DNA from 3 places in the Streptosporangium sp. NBC_01810 genome. Region 2 is predicted to be linked to each of the others. Evidence: predicted binding sites of a transcription regulator. Region 2 holds the regulator's gene; each other region holds the start of a gene.
The links. The regulator HrcA, encoded in region 2, represses chaperone genes, less so after heat shock. The targets are predictions, from matches to a motif close to TTGGCACTCTCNNNNNGAGAGTGCCAA.
Positions count from the first base shown of each region.

Region 1 (3,274 bases), 2.6 Mb from region 2:
TCGGCGATGAGCTGGGCGAGAAGTGGGGCTTCGTCAACGTCAACCTCCGGCCGTACTACGCGGAGGGCTCCAAGACCTTGGCGTACGAGATCGCCGAGCAGCTCGGCTGGCGCGTTCCCGACCAGATCGTCGTGCCGGTCGCATCGGGCTCACAGCTCACGAAGATCGATAAGGGTTTCAAGGAGCTGATCGAGCTCGGCCTCGTCGAGGACAGGCCGTACAAGATCTTCGCGGCCCAGGCCGAGGGGTGCTCCCCGGTCTCCGCCGCCTACAAGGCGGGCCACGACGTGATCCGCCCGGTGAAGCCGGACACGATCGCCAAGTCGCTGGCGATCGGCAACCCTGCCGACGGCCCGTACGTGCTGGACATCGCCCGCCGCACCGGCGGCGCGGTCGAGGACGTCACCGACCCCGAGATCGTCGACGCGATCCGGCTGCTGGCCAGGACCGAGGGCATCTTCGCCGAGACCGCCGGAGGCGTCACCGTCGGGGTGCTCCGCAAGCTGGTCGCGGAGGGAAGGCTCGACCCGGAAGCGGAGACCGTGGTTCTCAACACCGGAGACGGTCTCAAGACCCTCGACGCGGTGGCCGCCGAGGCGCGCCCCACCGCTGTGATTCGCCCCTCTCTTGACGCATTTCGTGCGGCAATCGCCTAGAAATCGTGAAAGGTACTGAATTATGAGCGTTTCTGTGCGGATTCCGACGATTCTCCGGACTTACACTGGCGGTGCTGCCGAGGTGAGCGGAGAAGGTGAGACCCTGCGCGACGTCCTTCAGAAGCTTGACGCGGACTTCCCGGGGATCGGCGCCCGAATTTTTGATGAAACGGGTAAGATCCGCCGTTTTGTCAACGTCTATGTGGGAGATGAGGACGTCCGTTTCGTCGACAACCTCGACACGGCAACGCCCTCCGGTGTCCAGGTCTCCATCATCCCGGCGGTCGCCGGGGGCTGAGCCCGCTGCCCGACTCGCCCCGGTCGCACCCGGCTTCCCTCCCGGGGCGCCCGCGACGCCTCTCCACGACACCCGCCCGGCTCCGGCCGCGTGCGGGTGTCGTGCTTTGTGGCGCGGGCCGGTATTCGCCAGGGGGAAAGATAATGTAATCTTTAACTAACTAATAGTGATAGTCAAACTATGTTCTCGCGCTAAATGCTCTTGTAAAGAACTAGTTTGGTGCTTGACTCTGTTGCCCTACCGGTTCCCACAGGTATGGTCGAGGGCGATCGATGTGGCGAAGTCCGCCCCGGAGATTGAGGACTTCGCGAGAGGAATGGGCGTCGTCCTTAAGTCCAGTAAGAGGAGTCGCAAGTGGCGCAGGGCACCGTCAAATGGTTCAACGCGGACAAGGGCTACGGCTTCATCGCGGTAGACGGTGGTAAGGATGTGTTCGTCCATTACTCCGCGATCATGATGGATGGCTACCGTGCACTCGAGCAGGGCCAGCGGGTCGAGTTCGAGATCACCCAAGGGCAGAAGGGCCCCCAGGCGGAGTCCGTCCGGGCGGTCTGACGCGGCCGTCCCGTGAACTCGCCGGGAGGAGCCGGTGGATCCCGCGACAGTGCGGTCCGCTGGATCCTCACCCCCTAGGTCCGGCTCGCCTCCCCGATCGGCGGGCCGGGCCTTCGCTTTGCGCGGAACGCACACCGACATGACGCGGAGCATGCGCTGACGTGGCCCGGAGCGGATGTCCGCTTCGGGCGCGGCGCAGGTCAAGGGATCGTGGCTTGCACTCGACAGGGTAGAGTGCTAAACACATTGTTGGCACTCGCACATAGAGAGTGCCAACCCTGGATCGAGGCGATGGGGCCCACCGAACGGAGTCGTGGGCCCACATGCCGTCGCGGGCGTCGGCTCGGTCCGGTGCAAGCCACCCTGTCTCTGGGAGGTCTAGCCGTATGGCAGCCAAGATGATCGCGTTTAACGAGGACGCCAGGCGCGGTCTCGAGCGTGGCATGAACCAGCTCGCGGACGCCGTCAAGGTGACCCTCGGCCCCAAGGGCCGAAATGTCGTTCTGGAGAAGAAGTGGGGCGCCCCCACCATCACCAACGATGGTGTCTCCATTGCGAAGGAGATCGAGCTCGAAGACCCGTGGGAGAAGATCGGGGCCGAGCTCGTCAAGGAGGTCGCCAAGAAGACCGATGACGTCGCGGGTGACGGCACCACCACCGCCACCGTGCTCGCTCAGGCTCTCGTACGCGAGGGTCTCCGCAACGTCGCCGCCGGCGCCAACCCGATGTCCCTGAAGAAGGGCATCGAGGCCGCCGTCGAGCGCGTGTCGGAGGAGCTGTCCAAGCTGGCCAAGGACGTGGAGACGAAGGCGCAGATCGCCTCCACCGCATCCATCTCCGCGGGCGACCCGCAGATCGGCGAGATGATCGCCGAGGCGATGGACAAGGTCGGCAAGGAAGGCGTCATCACCGTCGAGGAGAGCAACACCTTCGGCCTTGAGCTTGAGCTCACCGAGGGCATGCGCTTCGACAAGGGCCTCACCTCGATGTACTTCGTGACCGACCCGGAGCGTATGGAGGCCGTCCTTGACGACCCGTACATCCTGGTCGTCAACTCCAAGGTGTCCGCCAACAAGGACCTGCTCCCGGTTCTCGACAAGGTCGTGCAGGCCGGCAAGCCGCTGCTGATCATCGCCGAGGATGTCGAGGGCGAGGCCCTGGCCACCCTGGTCGTCAACAAGATCCGCGGTCTGTTCCGCTCGGTCGCCGTCAAGGCGCCCGGCTTCGGTGACCGTCGCAAGGCCATGCTGGGCGACATCGGCATCCTCACCGGTGCCCAGGTCATCAGCGAGGACCTCGGCCTCAAGCTGGAGTCCACCACCCTGGACCAGCTCGGCCGTGCCCGTCAGGTCATCGTCACCAAGGACGAGACCACCATCGTCGACGGTGCCGGCGACGCCGAGCAGATCGCCGGCCGGGTCAACCAGATCCGCGCCGAGATCGACAACACCGACTCCGACTACGACCGCGAGAAGCTCCAGGAGCGTCTCGCCAAGCTGGCCGGCGGCGTGGCCGTCATCAAGGCCGGCGCGGCGACCGAGGTCGAGCTCAAGGAGCGCAAGCACCGCATCGAGGACGCCGTTCGCAACGCGAAGGCGGCCGTCGAGGAGGGCATCGTTCCCGGCGGTGGCGTGGCTCTGCTGCAGGCCGGCGCCAAGGCGTTCGACAAGCTGGAGCTCTTCGGTGACGAGGCCACCGGCGCCGCGATCGTCAGGAAGGCCCTTGAGGAGCCGCTGAAGCAGATCGCCGTCAACGCCGGCCTTGA
Region 1 is NZ_CP109070.1:7,397,316-7,400,589, forward strand. Features, by position in the region: gene thrC (threonine synthase) at 1-656, shown strand, start outside; gene OIE13_RS33460 (MoaD/ThiS family protein) at 679-954, shown strand; gene OIE13_RS33465 (cold-shock protein) at 1,309-1,509, shown strand; gene groL (chaperonin GroEL) at 1,896-3,274, shown strand, end outside.
Region 1: groL (chaperonin GroEL) is a predicted target of HrcA. The motif match lies at 1,759-1,785, and genes of this name have one in related genera.

Region 2 (3,274 bases):
AGCCCGACGCGCTCCGCCGGGGGCCGCGCGGCGCGGTGGCCGGTCGCACGAGCGTCACCGTCTTGCCCTCCAGGAGGAACGCGGCCGGCTCCAGGGGGAAGATCCGCCGGCGGCCGAAGCGGTCCTCCAGGGTGACGGCCTCCTTGTCGCAGGCCACCACGGCACCGCAGAAGCCGCCGTCGGCGTCCTCGACGACCAGGTCGAGCTCGGCGGGCACCTGGGTAATCCTCCCCCTGCGGGGGCGCCGCCAGTCTCCCGCCAGAACATCACGCTCGTACATCACCGACCGCCCACCATCTCTCGCCAGGGATCACCTGGGACGCTAGCAAACGCGGGCGTCACCTGCCGTAGGGTCCCGGCTGCCCCCACTGCCCCGCCGACGCGGCGGCCCGGCGCTTGCGGGCGTTGCTCCGCTTCACCAGTACGACGATCGTCACGATGATGGCCAGCAGGATCCCGGCGGAGGGCACTGCGAACAGGGCGACCGTCCCGCCGACCAGTGATTCGGCGGCGAGTTCGCGGCCCACGCCGAACGTGGTGCCCTCCGCGGGGTCGGCGGTACAGGTGACCTGGTAGTCGCCTGCCTGGTCCACGCCGATCTGCAGGCCCATCTCCCAGACGACGCCGTTGGAGCCCGATACGGTCTGCTGGATGGTCGGCTTCTGCAGGCGGGGCGTGCCGGTGCCACCCGTCAGCGTGCACTCGAAGTTGGTGGGTCCGCTGGTGGAGACGTAGATGGCCGGCTTGTCCGCCGGGTTGAGCGTGACCGTCGCGTTTTCGCCGGGGGCGAACGTCTTCGTCGGTGCCGCGCTGTTGACCGCACCCAGCACGCCACCGGCGAAGCCGCCGATGCCGACGATGATGCTGAGCAGGGCGAGCAGCCACACGCCGACGATCCACCCGATACCGGGTTTGATCTTCCCGGTGGGCGGCGGTCCCTGCGGGGCGCCGTAGCCGGGAGGTGCGTAACCGTAGGAGGGGCCGCCCTGGTGGGACTGCTGGCCATACGGCTGCTGGGGGGAGCCGTAACCGGGGCCGCGGGGGGCGTCGCCCGGAAAAGAACCAAAATCGTTGGACATGTACGAATTGTGCAGGGGGCCGCTTGAAGCGCGATAGCAGTTGACTTGCCAAAGGCTTGGCATCATCATCCGCAGCTCTTGCTTATCGCGCCTTCCGCACGGGGGCCGTACACTTGGCACTCGGGAACACAGAGTGCCAGGCCTCGTGTTTCCCATTTGAACGCAGGCAGGGAGGTGACCACGTTGGTCGACGACCGGAAGCTCGCCGTGCTTCGCGCCATCGTCGAGGACTACGTGTCCACCAACGAGCCGGTGGGCTCCAAGGCCCTCGCGGATCGGCACAGTCTGGGGGTGTCCCCGGCGACGATCCGCAACGACATGGCGGTGCTGGAGGAGCAGGGCTACATCGCCCAGCCTCACACCAGCGCCGGCCGGGTGCCCACGGACAAGGGCTACCGGCTCTTCGTCGACCGGCTCTCGCAGGTGAAACCCCTCTCGAGCGCGGAACGTAAGGCCATCGAGAGCTTTCTCGCGGGTGCGGTGGACATCGACGACGTCGTCATGCGGACGGTGCGGCTGCTTGCCCAGCTCACCCGTCAGGTCGCCGTGGTGCAGTACCCGACGCTGACCAATTCGACGGTCCGGCACGTCGAGCTGGTGCCGCTGAACGAGCGCCGGCTGATGTTCGTGCTCATCACCAACACCGGCCGGGTCGAGCAGCGCGTCGTCGAGCTGCCCGACGTCGCGGACGAGCAGCGTGTGGCCCATCTGCGAGCGGTGCTCAACACCTCCCTCGACGGGTGCGGGCTCACCAGCGTCCCCGACAAGGTCGCCGACCTGCCTGAGCGGCTGCCCGCAGAGGACCGGCCGCTCGCGGCCACGATCCTGTCGGTGCTGCTGGAGTCCCTGGTGGACAGGCACGATGAAAAGATTGTTTTTGCCGGGGCCGCCAACCTTGCGGGAGCCGACTTCACCGTCGGGCTCCGCGATGTGCTGGAGGCTCTGGAAGAGCAGGTCGTGCTCATGCGACTGCTCGGTGAGACCTCCGACCTGTCGGCGCTGACCGTGCGGATCGGCTCGGAGAACCCCTACACCGGACTCCAGGGCACGTCTATCGTCGCCGCCGGATACGGTTCTGGGGACAAGCAACTGGCCCGGCTCGGTGTGCTGGGCCCGACGCGTATGGACTACCCGGTCACGATGGGCGCGGTGCGCGCGGTGGCACGCTACGTCAGCCAGATCCTGGCTGCATCATAAGAGGTCAACGAAAAGTGGCTAAGAGCGACTACTACGGCACCCTCGGGGTGCGCCGTGACGCCAGTGCGGAAGAGATCAAGAAGGCGTACCGACGCCTGGCGCGCGAACTGCATCCCGACGTCAACCCCGACCCTGAGACTCAGGAGCGCTTCAAGGAGATCACTCAGGCCTACGAGGTCCTGTCCGACTCCAGCAAGCGGCAGATGTACGACATGGGTGCCGACCCGTTCGCCTCGGGTGGTGCGGGGGCCGGTGGCTTCGGCGCGGGCTTCCCGTTCAGCGACATCATGGACGCCTTCTTCGGCGCGGCCGGCGGCGGTGGCCGCGGCCCCCGCTCGCGCGCCCGTCGCGGGCGCAACGCCACAATCCGGGTCGAGCTCGACCTGCGGGAGTCGGGCTTCGGCACGACCCGCGAGCTGGTCGTCGACACCGCGGTGGTCTGCGAGGTCTGCACGGGCTCCGGCGCCGCCGCCGGCACCCACCCCGACACCTGTGACATGTGTCATGGCCGGGGCGAGGTCTCCCAGGTCACCCGCTCCTTCCTCGGTCAGGTGATGACCTCCCGGCCCTGTCCCCAGTGCGGTGGCTTCGGGTCGATCATCCGCCACCCCTGCCAGGAGTGCTCCGGCGACGGCCGGGTCCGCACCCGGCGGACCATCAAGGTCCGCATCCCGGCCGGGGTGGAGGACGGCACCCACATCCAGCTCGCCGGCGAGGGCGAGATCGGCCCGGGTGGCGGCCCGCCCGGCGACCTGTTCCTGGAGATCGTCGAGCGCCCTCACGAGATCTTCGAGCGGCGCGGCGACGACCTGCACTGCACGGTGCAGATCCCGATGACCGCGGCGGCGCTCGGCACCATCCTGACCATGGAGACGCTCGATGGCGCCGAGGATCTGGACATCCGTCCCGGCACGCAGTCGGGGCAGACGATCCCGCTCTACGGCCGCGGCGTGCAGCGCCTGAACGAGACCGGCCGCGGCGACCTGCTGATCCATGTG
Region 2 is NZ_CP109070.1:4,763,101-4,766,374, reverse strand. Features, by position in the region: gene OIE13_RS20685 (DUF3097 domain-containing protein) at 1-280, opposite strand, end outside; gene OIE13_RS20680 (hypothetical protein) at 339-1,079, opposite strand; gene hrcA (heat-inducible transcriptional repressor HrcA) at 1,263-2,276, shown strand; gene dnaJ (molecular chaperone DnaJ) at 2,291-3,274, shown strand, end outside.

Region 3 (3,274 bases), 1.1 Mb from region 2:
GTGCCCAGCACCTCCAGGCCGACGTGCTCCAGCTTGAGGCCGATCTCCTCGCTGACGACCTGGCCACCGGTGAGGATGGCGATGTCCTGCAGCATGGCCTTGCGGCGGTCACCGAAGCCCGGCGCCTTGACGGCGACGGAGGTGAAGGTGCCACGGATCTTGTTCGTGACGAGCACCGCGAGGGCCTCGCCCTCGACGTCCTCGGCGATGACCAGCAGGGCCTTCTTCGTCTGCGCGATCTTCTCTAGCAGCGGCAGGAAGTCGGCGACCGAGGCGATCTTGCCCTGGGTGATCAGGATGTAGGGGTCCTCAAGAACCGCCTCCATGCGCTCCTGGTCGGTCACCATGTAGGGCGACAGGTAGCCCTTGTCGAACTGGAGACCCTCGGTGAACTCGAGCTCCAGGCCCATGCTGTTGGACTCTTCGACGGTGATGACACCGTCCTTGCCCACCTTGTCGAACGCCTCGGCGATCAGCTCACCGATCTTGGCGTCCTGCGCGGAGATCGTCGCCACATTCGCGATCTCCTTCTTGTCCTCGACCGGGCGGGCCGACTCGATCAGCCGGTCGCTGACGGTCCTGGCCGCGATGTCGATGCCGCGCTTGAGGGAGAGCGGCTGGGCTCCGGCGGCCACGTTGCGCAGGCCCTCGCGGACCATGGCCTGGGCCAGGACGGTCGCGGTGGTGGTGCCGTCACCGGCGACGTCGTTGGTCTTGGTCGCCACTTCCTTGGCCAGCTGTGCGCCCATGTTCTCGTACGGCGCCTCCAGCTCGACCTCTCGGGCGATGGTGACACCGTCGTTGGTGATGGTCGGCGCACCGAACTTCTTGTCGATGACGACATTGCGGCCACGCGGGCCCAGCGTCACCTTGACCGCGTCCGCGAGAGCGTTCACGCCGCGCTCGAGAGCTCGGCGCGCGTCCTCCTCGAACGACAGGATCTTCGGCATGACAATCCTCTCTATAAGTACGTCGGCGCATCAAAGCCCCGGGCGCTCTCGCGACCCGGGGCTCGATACGTCATCTTTGTGAAGCGAGAACTACTTCTCGATGATGGCGAGCACGTCACGGGCGGAGAGCACGAGGTACTCCTCGCCGTTGTACTTCACCTCGGTGCCGCCGTACTTGCTGTAGAGGACCACGTCGCCCTCCTTGACGTCGAGCGGAATCCGCTTCTCGCCCTCGTCGTCCCAGTTGCCCGGACCCACCGCGAGGACCTTGCCCTCCTGCGGCTTCTCCTTGGCGGTGTCCGGGATGACCAGACCGGAAGCGGTGGTCTGCTCGGCTTCAAGCGGCTGGACCACAATGCGGTCGCCAAGCGGCTTAACGGGAACCTTGGTGGCGGTCGTCACGTCGGACCTCCCCTTCAGATTTGAATGATCTAGAAGAGGCGACCAGCGGTCTGCCGTCGCGGGTGTCAGACCTGCCTCGTCGCATGTATTTGGCACTCTCACCGGGAGAGTGCCAATACGGAACAGTATGCAAGGAGGGCTTGACAGTCAACACGAAGCGCCCTTCTGCGCTTCAGGCGAACGTCGAACCAGGTGGAAGCCCTTCGCAAAGCCCCACGGCGAAGGCGGTAGCGTCGGGTGGTGTGAATCTCGACGCATTCCGCGAACTTCTGACCCCGCGCGGCCAGGAGGCGCTGGGCGCGGCGGCCGAGGCCATCGGCGACGACCCGGTGGCGGCGGTGACAAGGTTAAGAAAGATCTACCATGCGGACCTGACCTCGGCTGCGCTCACCCAGGCCGAACTCAGGCTGCGCGCGAGGGAGAAGTTCGGCGCCGACGCCGGCCTCATGTACTTCACCCGGCCCGGTCTGGAGCAGGCCACCCGCCGCGAGGTCGCCGACCACCGGGCGCGGCGCGTCCCGGCGGGTTCACGGGTCGCCGACGTCTGCTGCGGTATCGGCGGAGACCTCCTCGCCCTGGCCAGGGCCGGCTGTGTCGTCGAGGCGGTCGACGCCGATCCGCTCACCGCCGCGATCGCGGCGGCCAACGCGGACGCCATGGGCTTCGGCGACCGGGTCTCGGTCCGCGCCGCCGACGCCTCCCTGCTGGACCCGGCCGCCTTCGACGTCCTGTTCGCCGACCCCGCACGCCGCACGGCGCGGGGCAGGACCTTCGACCCGATGGGGTACTCGCCCGCCTGGCCCGCCGTACTGGAGATGGTGGCCAGGGCCGGGGCCGCCTGCCTGAAGGTCGCCCCCGGGATCCCGTACGAGTTCGTCCCCGCCGGCGCGGAGGCCGAGTGGGTCTCCTACCGGGGCGACGTCAAGGAGGCCGTGATCTGGTGCGGCACACTGGCGGGCGAGACGGCGCGCAGGGCCACGATGCTGCCGTCGGGCGCCACGATGACGCCCGACCCCGCCCTCGGCGACCCCGGCACCGGCCCCGCGGGCCGCTACATCTACGAACCTGACGGCGCGGCGATCCGCGCCCACCTGGTCGCGGAGATCGCCGCGTCGGTCGGCGGGCACCTGCTCGACCCGCAGATCGCCTACATCACCGGCGATGTCGCGGCGCCGACGCCGTGGGCGTCGCGGTACGAGGTCCACGAGACGCTGCCGTTCTCGCTCAAGCGGCTGCGGGCGGCGCTCCGCGAGCGCGGGGCCGGCAATGTGACGATCAAGAAACGTGGCTCCGCGGTGGATGTCGACCGCCTCAGGAAAGATCTCCGGCTGCCCGGGGGTGAATCCGCGACGGTCATTCTCACCCGAATAGGCGACAGGCCATTTGCTTTCATATGCAGCCCCAGCTGACCAGCCAAAATGATTGATCATTCCAGCAAGCTGACAATTCCTATCTTTTAACCTCGCCGCCGGAAAACCTTGATCCAGAGGCTAAGGTTGCCGGTCAGGAGTTCTCTCTCGTCTCCGGTTCCATCTCGTTCATCGGCAGGACCGACCCAATCCAACCGCGCGGCTGAGCGTCGGCGAGTGAAGGAGCTCTCGGTGGATCACTCTGACCACACCCTGCTCCAGGCGGGCAGCCAGACCGCCATCTCCGACCGGATGCGCGAGCTCCTTGCCCGGGCGGCCCAGGACCATGTCTACGAGCAGCGGACCCAGGGCGCCGTGCTCGACGAGATCCGGCAGCGCCTGGAGGGCATGGAGTGGCTGCTGCGCGAGGTCAGGGAGCGCGAGATCGGCGGGCTGAACGGCACGCTCGAGTCCGTTCACGGGCGTCTGGACGACATCGCCGCCCGCCCGCCCTCCTGGGCCGAGGGCCTGGCCCAGCACGTCGAGGCGGTCCGCGACCACGTCGACGCCGTC
Region 3 is NZ_CP109070.1:5,908,284-5,911,557, forward strand. Features, by position in the region: gene groL (chaperonin GroEL) at 1-950, opposite strand, end outside; gene groES (co-chaperone GroES) at 1,041-1,352, opposite strand; gene OIE13_RS26050 (class I SAM-dependent methyltransferase) at 1,595-2,761, shown strand; gene OIE13_RS26055 (hypothetical protein) at 2,954-3,274, shown strand, end outside.
Region 3: groES (co-chaperone GroES) is a predicted target of HrcA. The motif match lies at 1,442-1,468, and genes of this name have one in related genera.